DNA from 2 places in the Thomasclavelia spiroformis DSM 1552 genome. Region 2 is predicted to be linked to the other one. Evidence: a T-box and tRNA genes for the amino acid it is inferred to sense, from the RefSeq annotation. Region 2 holds a T-box; the other holds one or more tRNA genes.
What was found. A T-box is a leader RNA that pairs with one kind of tRNA and senses whether it is charged. The one in region 2 lies ahead of alaS (alanine--tRNA ligase), so its partner is inferred to be a tRNA-Ala.

Region 1 (4,351 bases), 230 kb from region 2:
AAGAAAAAAATGCAGATCAACCGGAATTTATTCAAGCTGTTGAAGAAGTACTTGAAAGTTTAAAACCGGTAATTGAAGCTCATCCTGAATATGAAAAACAAGCTATTTTAGAAAGATTAGTAGAACCAGAAAGAACTTTAATGTTTAAAGTACCATGGATGGATGATAATGGACAGGTTCATGTTAACCGTGGTTATCGTGTTCAATTTTCAAGTGCAATTGGACCATATAAAGGTGGTTTAAGATTACATCCAAGTGTAAATTTAGGAATTATCAAATTTTTAGGATTCGAACAAATATTTAAAAACTCTTTAACTACATTACCTATCGGTGGTGGTAAAGGAGGTTCTGATTTTGATCCACAAGGAAAATCAGACAATGAAATTATGCGTTTCTGCCAAAGCTTTATGACTGAATTATATCGTCATATTGGACCAGATGTAGACGTACCAGCTGGAGATATTGGAACAGGTGCTCGTGAAATTGGATATTTATACGGACAATATAAACGTATTAAAGGGGCATTTGAAAACGGCGTATTAACTGGTAAACCAATGCCATATGGTGGAAGTTTAATTAGACCAGAAGCAACAGGTTTTGGAGCTGTATATTTTGGAAAAGAAGTTTTAGCTCATTTTAATGATACTTATGAAGGTAAAACAATCGCATGTTCCGGATATGGAAATGTTGCATGGGGAGTTTGTTTAAAAGCAAGAGAATATGGTGCTAAAGTTGTATCAATTTCTGGACGTGATGGATATGTATATGATCCAGAAGGAATTACTACTGATGAAAAAATTGATTTCTTATGCAAAATCCGTGAATCAAATGATATTAAATTAAAAGATTATGCTGAAAAATTTGGTTGTGAATTCCATCCAGGTGAAAAACCATGGGGATTAAAAGTTGATATGGCTTTCCCATGTGCTACACAAAATGAAATCGGTGAAGAAGAAGCTAAACAATTGATCGCTAACGGTGTTAAATATATCGTTGAAGGTGCAAATATGCCAACAACTCCTGAAGCAGTACATTACTTCTTAGCAAATGGTGGTATTTTAGCTCCTGCTAAAGCTGCTAATGCTGGTGGTGTTGCTGTATCTGCATTAGAAATGTCACAAAACTCTATGCGTTATAATTGGACAGCAAAAGAAGTTGATGAAAAACTTCATAATATTATGATTGATATCCATAATTCATCAGTTGCTGCTGCTGAAAAATATGGATTAGGATATGACTTAATCAAAGGAGCAAATATCGCTGGATTTGAAAAAGTCGTAGCTGCAATGATATCTCAAGGAATTTATTAAGATAACTAAAAAGCACTTAACAGTGCTTTTTTATTTTTTATTTACTTTTGCAATTTGATCTTTATATTCATTCATTCTTTCCATCAGTTCATTATAAAACTCTTGAGCATTCAATATATATAAAGTAGATGAAGTTCGATGCTTTATTTTTATTTTATGCTTACTAATTAATTCAACATCTTTAATATCCTTATAATCAATTAATGCCGGTAAAATTCCAATTCCTTTGTATTCATAAATCATCATTGAATCATTAAATATCTTCATATTATACTTAGTTGTTATTATTGATAAAAGCACAAATAATAATATTAGACCAATAATTACTTTTGATTTATTATGGTCTATTGCAAAATAAACACATGCTCCGCTAATCAATAAAAACATAACAATCGAAAAAATCATCATCCTAAATTCTTTATATTTCATCATAACACCTCTTTATATAAAATAAAAACAACCTAAAGGTTGTAATTTACTAAATGGTGACCTGTACGGGATTCGAACCCGTGAATGCATGCGTGAAAGGCATGTGAGTTAACCGTTTCTCCAACAGGCCAAAATAAAAACTGTTAACACAGTTATAATGGTGGTTCCGGCCGGAATCGAACCAGCGACACGAGGATTTTCAGTCCTCTGCTCTACCGACTGAGCTACGGAACCAATTGGCGGTCTGGACGGGACTCGAACCCGCGACCTCCGCCGTGACAGGGCGGCATTCTAACCAACTGAACTACCAGACCATTTTGGTTGCGGGAGAAGGATTTGAACCAACGACCTTCGGGTTATGAGCCCGACGAGCTACCAGACTGCTCCATCCCGCGATATTCTTTTTTTAAATAAATGGCGAGGGATGAGGGATTCGAACCCCCGCGGGACGTTAATCCCCTGTCGGTTTTCAAGACCGATCCCTTCAGCCGGACTTGGGTAATCCCTCGCATTATTGGTGGACCCTGTTGGACTCGAACCAACGACCGATCGGTTATGAGCCGATAGCTCTAACCAACTGAGCTAAGGGTCCTTGTTGTTTGTCTCTTACGGGTACCTCATATTTAATTGGTAGCGGGGAAGGGATTCGAACCCCCGACCCACCGGGTATGAACCGATTGCTCTAGCCAACTGAGCTACCCCGCCGTAATCAACTACAGCAATGCTATAATCTAATATTGGTGGAGCCTAGCGGGATCGAACCGCTGACCCCCTGCGTGCAAGGCAGGTGCTCTCCCAGCTGAGCTAAGGCCCCAATTCTTATTTTTTAAATGGTCGGGAAGACAGGATTTGAACCTGCGACCCCCTGGTCCCAAACCAGGTGCACTACCAAGCTGTGCTACTTCCCGCTTTTTGCTTTTTTAAATGGCGCGCTAGGCAGGAATCGAACCCACAACCTCTTGATCCGTAGTCAAGCACTCTATCCAGTTGAGCTACTAGCGCTTCTTCTTCCTTACAACGCTTCCATATTCTAACATCTTTCTCAAGCTTTTGCAAGTCCTTTTTTTGTTAAATGACCAAAATAAAAACTGTTAACACAGTTATAATGGTGGTTCCGGCCGGAATCGAACCAGCGACACGAGGATTTTCAGTCCTCTGCTCTACCGACTGAGCTACGGAACCAATTGGCGGTCTGGACGGGACTCGAACCCGCGACCTCCGCCGTGACAGGGCGGCATTCTAACCAACTGAACTACCAGACCATTTTGGTTGCGGGAGAAGGATTTGAACCAACGACCTTCGGGTTATGAGCCCGACGAGCTACCAGACTGCTCCATCCCGCGATATTCTTTTTTTAAATAAATGGCGAGGGATGAGGGATTCGAACCCCCGCGGGACGTTAATCCCCTGTCGGTTTTCAAGACCGATCCCTTCAGCCGGACTTGGGTAATCCCTCGCATTATTGGTGGACCCTGTTGGACTCGAACCAACGACCGATCGGTTATGAGCCGATAGCTCTAACCAACTGAGCTAAGGGTCCTTGTTGTTTGTCTCTTACGGGTACCTCATATTTAATTGGTAGCGGGGAAGGGATTCGAACCCCCGACCCACCGGGTATGAACCGATTGCTCTAGCCAACTGAGCTACCCCGCCGTAATCAACTACAGCAATGCTATAATCTAATATTGGTGGAGCCTAGCGGGATCGAACCGCTGACCCCCTGCGTGCAAGGCAGGTGCTCTCCCAGCTGAGCTAAGGCCCCAATTCTTATTTTTTAAATGGTCGGGAAGACAGGATTTGAACCTGCGACCCCCTGGTCCCAAACCAGGTGCACTACCAAGCTGTGCTACTTCCCGCTTTTTGCTTTTTTAAATGGCGCGCTAGGCAGGAATCGAACCCACAACCTCTTGATCCGTAGTCAAGCACTCTATCCAGTTGAGCTACTAGCGCTTCTTCTTCCTTACAACGCTTCCATATTCTAACATCTTTCTCAAGCTTTTGCAAGTCCTTTTTTTGTTAAATGGTGCCCAGGGCCGGAATCGAACCGGCACGGATTTTAAGGTCCGCAGGATTTTAAGTCCTGTGCGTCTACCAGTTTCGCCACCTGGGCACTTAATGGAGGTTCCAACCGGACTCGAACCGATGATAACAGAGTTGCAGTCTGCTGCCTTACCAACTTGGCCATGGAACCATTAATATTTTTTCTTCACTTTTCCGTGTCTTTCACCGGACTGCCTTTATATAATATAACATATATATTAATTTTGCAAGACTTTTCTTCAAAAAAATTACACTTTTCTTCTTTTGATAAAAAAAACTTTGATTAAATCAATTCTTTTTTTTAAAAAAACTGCTGGTTTTTACCAACAGTTTAAGATTATTTTGACTTTACTTTTGTCCAACGTAGATTATACATTTCTTTTACTTCATTTGTTTGATATGCAAATATTTCATCTTTTGAATCAGTACGAATATCATAAGCACTAATTCCTTTAAAATCATTTTGAGAAGCTTTTTTTGCTGCTTTTACATTAGCAGTCAAATAACCAACTTCAATAGTGTTTTTATATGAATTACTATTTGAAATCATATGATTAATAAATTCATTTGCC
Region 2 (4,351 bases):
TAGATTGTGTTATGGGAATGACAGAAAAAAGACGGGATTTGATATATGAAGTTCTAACAAATAGTGATTATGATCAAGAAGTTATGCAATTTTTTATGGGGCATGGTATTAGTTTAAAAAATTTAGGTTTGATTCAAGCATTTTATAAGGAAAAAACATTAGAAGTTCTACAAAATAATCCTTATCAATTAATTGAAGATATTGATGGAATTGGATTTAAAACAGCTGATGAACTAGCTTTAAAAACTGGTGGGACTTTAGATAATCCTCATCGTATCAAAGCAGCAATCGTTTATAGTATTAAACAATATGGTTTTAATACAGGAAGTACATATTGTTTAATTGAAGAAATAATTAAAACTTTTAAACAGCTTATTTATAGTATTGAAGAAAATGTTTTTTATGAATATTTAGATGAATTAATTGATAATGGTTTAATCATTAAAGAAGATGAACGTTATTATTATCATGAAATGTATGAAGCTGAAGTAAATATCTCAAACTATTTAAAAATGAGAATTAATCATGATGATGAAAATATTGATGTATCAAGAGTTAATCAATTATTACAAGATTTTGAAAAAAATCAAGGAATTACTTATGCTAAAAAGCAAAAAGAAGCATTATTTTATTTTTTAAAATCATCAGTGATGATTTTAACAGGTGGTCCTGGAACAGGAAAATCAACGATTGTTCATGCTTTATTAAAAATTTATACATCACTATATCCAGAAGATCGAATTGGATTAGTTGCTCCTACTGGTAGAGCTGCTAAGCGATTAACTGAATTAACAGGAATTGAAGCTTGTACGATTCATCGTTTGTTGAAATGGGATTTACATACTAATACTTTTGCAATAAATAAAACTAATCCATTAGATATAAATGTATTGATTATTGATGAGTTTTCAATGGTTGATTGTTTACTTTTAAGTAAACTATTTGATGCTGGAAGAAATATTGATAAAATTTTGTTTATTGGCGATTATTATCAATTACCATCAGTTGCTCCTGGTAATGTGTTAAAGGATTTAATTGAAGCTGGTGTTAAAACAATTGAATTAGATGAGATTTTTAGACAAGCTAAAGATTCAGGAATAATTCAATTAGCTCATCACATCATAAATAATGAAATTGATGATATTGACTTATTTAGTCAATATCAAGATATTAACTTTTTTCCAATGTTAAATTATGATGTAATAAAAAATGTCAAAACAATTGTTAATAAAGCATTAGAAGAAGGTTATGATACAAGTGATATTCAAGTTTTAGCACCAATGTATCATGGCGTTGCGGGAATTGATGCATTGAATGATGCTTTGCAGGATGTATTTAATCCTAAAGATCAATGCGTAGATAGTTATAAAATTGGACGTATAGAGTATCGAATTGGTGATAAAATATTACAGTTAAAAAATCGAGTTGATGATAATGTTTTTAATGGTGATATTGGAATATTGATAGATATTTGTCGTAAAGATAATTTTGAATATCTTCAAGATACTTTGATTGTTGATTTTGATGGAAATATTGTTGAATATACGTCACAAAATTTTAATACAATCACACTTGCTTACTGTATGTCAATTCATAAATCTCAAGGTAATGAGTTTAAAATTGTGATTATGCCAGTGTTAAGTGATTATTATATAATGTTAAGAAGAAATTTATTATATACAGCTATAACCCGAGCAAAACAGTCTTTATTTATTTTGGGAGATGCTAAAGCATTTATGCATGGTTTGCATAATTATCAAGATAATCGTCGAAAAACTACGTTAAAATTACGTTTTGAAGATAAACCTGAAATTAGTGTGTATGATTTTTTATAATCTTTACAAACTATAATGAGGTGAGATTATGTTATCTAGAAATAAATTGTTAATTGGTTTAAGTGTTGCTTCATTAATGATTTTATTTAGTGAATGCGATTGTATAGAAGATATGATGGATAATTTAAAGGCAAAAATGTAAAATTATTATATGAAATTAAAAAGACAATGAATGTTGTCTTTTTAATTAAATCAAACTTGAAAAATAAATAAGAATAGTTTATAATTTGGTAAATCGTTGAAAAAGAAAAGTACTATAAAAAATGTTTTTTAGAGATAGTATGGCTGGTGAAAATACTAATCATGTTTATAGGAAAGCTACTTTGGAGAGTAATTAAAAATTACCGTTTAAGCTGCGTTATAAGCTAATAAAGGGCATGAGTATTCATGAATTAGGATGGTACCGCGATTTAAGTCGTTCCTAGTAATAGGGCGACTTTTTATATTGGATAAAGGAGATAAATATGAAGCAATTAACTGGAAATCAAGTAAGAAAAATGTTTTTGGATTTTTTTGAAAGTAAGGGACATAAAGTAGAACCTAGTCATTCATTAATTCCTAATGATGATCCAACCTTACTATGGATCAATGCTGGAGTAGCAGCATTAAAAAAATATTTTGATGGAACAATCAAACCTGAAAATCCACGTATTACTAATGCACAAAAATCAATTCGTACAAATGATATTGAAAACGTTGGAAAGACAGCTAGACATCATACTTTTTTTGAAATGTTAGGTAACTTTTCAATTGGAGATTATTTCAAAAAAGAAGCAATTGATTTTGCTTGGGAATTATTAACAGATGAAAAATGGTTTGCATTTGATAAAGATAAATTATATATTACTGTTCATGATCATGATGAAGAAGCTTATAATTATTGGGTTGATGTAATTGGAGTAGAGCCAAGTCATATGTTAAAAACACCAGGTAATTTCTGGGAAATTGGAGAAGGTCCATGTGGACCAGATTCAGAAATTTTCTATGATCGTGGTGAAAAATATGATCCCGAAGGATTGGGTTTAAAGTTATTTTATGAAGAATTAGAAAATGATCGTTATATCGAAATTTGGAATTTAGTATTTTCACAATACAATTCTCAAGAAGGTGTCGATCGTAATGATTATGAAGAATTGCCACAAAAAAATATTGATACTGGAATGGGATTAGAAAGAATTACTAGTATTATTCAAGATGGTGAAACAAATTTCGATACAGATTTCTTTTTACCAATTATTCATGAAGCTGAAAAGCTTGCAAATGTAAGTTATCAAGAAAATAAAATGGCATATCGTGTTATTGCTGATCATATCCGTACAGTTACTTTTGCCTTGGCTGATGGGGCATTATTTGATAATGCTGGACGTGGTTATGTATTAAGAAGAATTTTAAGAAGAGCGGTTCGTTATGGTAAACAAATCGGAATTGAAAAAGCTTTTATGTATAATTTAGTTGGTGTAGTAAGTGAAATTATGAAAGAATTTTATGATTACTTACCTGAAAAAGTTAGTTATATTAGTGATTTGGTTAAAAAAGAAGAAGAGGCTTTTCATAAAACATTATCAAATGGAGAAAAGTTATTAAGTGGATTAATTAAAAAGAATAGTGATGGAATTATTAGTGGTAAAGATGCTTTTAAACTATATGATACTTATGGTTTCCCATTTGAACTTACATTAGAAATTGCTCAAGAATCTAATTTGAAAGTTGATGAAGAAGGGTTTAAAGAAGAACTTAAATTGCAACAAATGCGTTCACGTGGAGCAAGAGTTGATAATGAATCAATGACAAGTCAAAAACCAGATTTAATGGCTTTTGATTTACCATCATCATTTGAATATGATCCTACTAATATTAGAGGAGTTGTAATTGGATTATTTAAGGATGGTGTTAAAACAGATCAATTAAATGATTATGGTGAAATTGTCTTTGATGTAACAACTTTCTATGCTGAAATGGGTGGACAATGTGCTGATACCGGAATTGTTTATAACGATGAATGTAAAGCTAAGGTTGTAAATGTATTAAAAGCACCAAATCAACAACATTTACACTTTGTAGAACTTGAAAGCGGAAGTATTAAAGTTGGTGATGTTTTAACTTTAGAAATCGATAAAGAAAAACGTGGTAAAATTACCGCAAATCATACAGCAACACATATTTTACAAGCTGCTTTAAAAGAAGTAATTGGAAGTCATATTAATCAAGCTGGTTCATATGTTGATGATAATCGTTTAAGATTTGACTTTACTCATTTTGAAAAAATCACTAATGAACAGTTAAAAGCAGTAGAACAAAAAGTTAATGATGTTATCTTTAAAGGAATTGATGTTGAAATTGCTAATATGAGTAAAGAAGAAGCATTAGCTAGTGGAGCAATGGCTTTATTTGATGAAAAATATGGTGATACTGTAAGAGTAGTTTCTGTAGGTAATTATTCAAAAGAGTTATGTGGTGGATGTCATGTAACTAATAGTTCAAATATCGGATTATTTAAAATTGAAACTGAAGAAAGT

Region 1: it encodes a tRNA-Ala, which carries the amino acid that the T-box ahead of alaS (alanine--tRNA ligase) is inferred to sense. The anticodon was not compared.

The regions. Positions count from the first base shown of each region.
Region 1 covers NZ_CP102275.1:1,725,307-1,729,657, forward strand. The annotation lists gene gdhA (NADP-specific glutamate dehydrogenase) at 1-1,310, shown strand, start outside; gene NQ543_RS08230 (hypothetical protein) at 1,341-1,742, opposite strand; tRNA gene NQ543_RS08235 (tRNA-Glu) at 1,794-1,869, opposite strand; tRNA gene NQ543_RS08240 (tRNA-Phe) at 1,898-1,973, opposite strand; tRNA gene NQ543_RS08245 (tRNA-Asp) at 1,977-2,053, opposite strand; tRNA gene NQ543_RS08250 (tRNA-Met) at 2,058-2,134, opposite strand; tRNA gene NQ543_RS08255 (tRNA-Ser) at 2,155-2,247, opposite strand; tRNA gene NQ543_RS08260 (tRNA-Ile) at 2,255-2,331, opposite strand; tRNA gene NQ543_RS08265 (tRNA-Met) at 2,368-2,444, opposite strand; tRNA gene NQ543_RS08270 (tRNA-Ala) at 2,478-2,553, opposite strand; tRNA gene NQ543_RS08275 (tRNA-Pro) at 2,571-2,647, opposite strand; tRNA gene NQ543_RS08280 (tRNA-Arg) at 2,665-2,741, opposite strand; tRNA gene NQ543_RS08285 (tRNA-Phe) at 2,846-2,921, opposite strand; tRNA gene NQ543_RS08290 (tRNA-Asp) at 2,925-3,001, opposite strand; tRNA gene NQ543_RS08295 (tRNA-Met) at 3,006-3,082, opposite strand; tRNA gene NQ543_RS08300 (tRNA-Ser) at 3,103-3,195, opposite strand; tRNA gene NQ543_RS08305 (tRNA-Ile) at 3,203-3,279, opposite strand; tRNA gene NQ543_RS08310 (tRNA-Met) at 3,316-3,392, opposite strand; tRNA gene NQ543_RS08315 (tRNA-Ala) at 3,426-3,501, opposite strand; tRNA gene NQ543_RS08320 (tRNA-Pro) at 3,519-3,595, opposite strand; tRNA gene NQ543_RS08325 (tRNA-Arg) at 3,613-3,689, opposite strand; tRNA gene NQ543_RS08330 (tRNA-Leu) at 3,761-3,849, opposite strand; tRNA gene NQ543_RS08335 (tRNA-Cys) at 3,856-3,930, opposite strand; gene NQ543_RS08340 (extracellular solute-binding protein) at 4,117-4,351, opposite strand, start outside.
Region 2 covers NZ_CP102275.1:1,496,745-1,501,095, reverse strand. The annotation lists gene recD2 (SF1B family DNA helicase RecD2) at 1-1,835, shown strand, start outside; T-box leader at 2,065-2,261, shown strand; gene alaS (alanine--tRNA ligase) at 2,300-4,351, shown strand, end outside.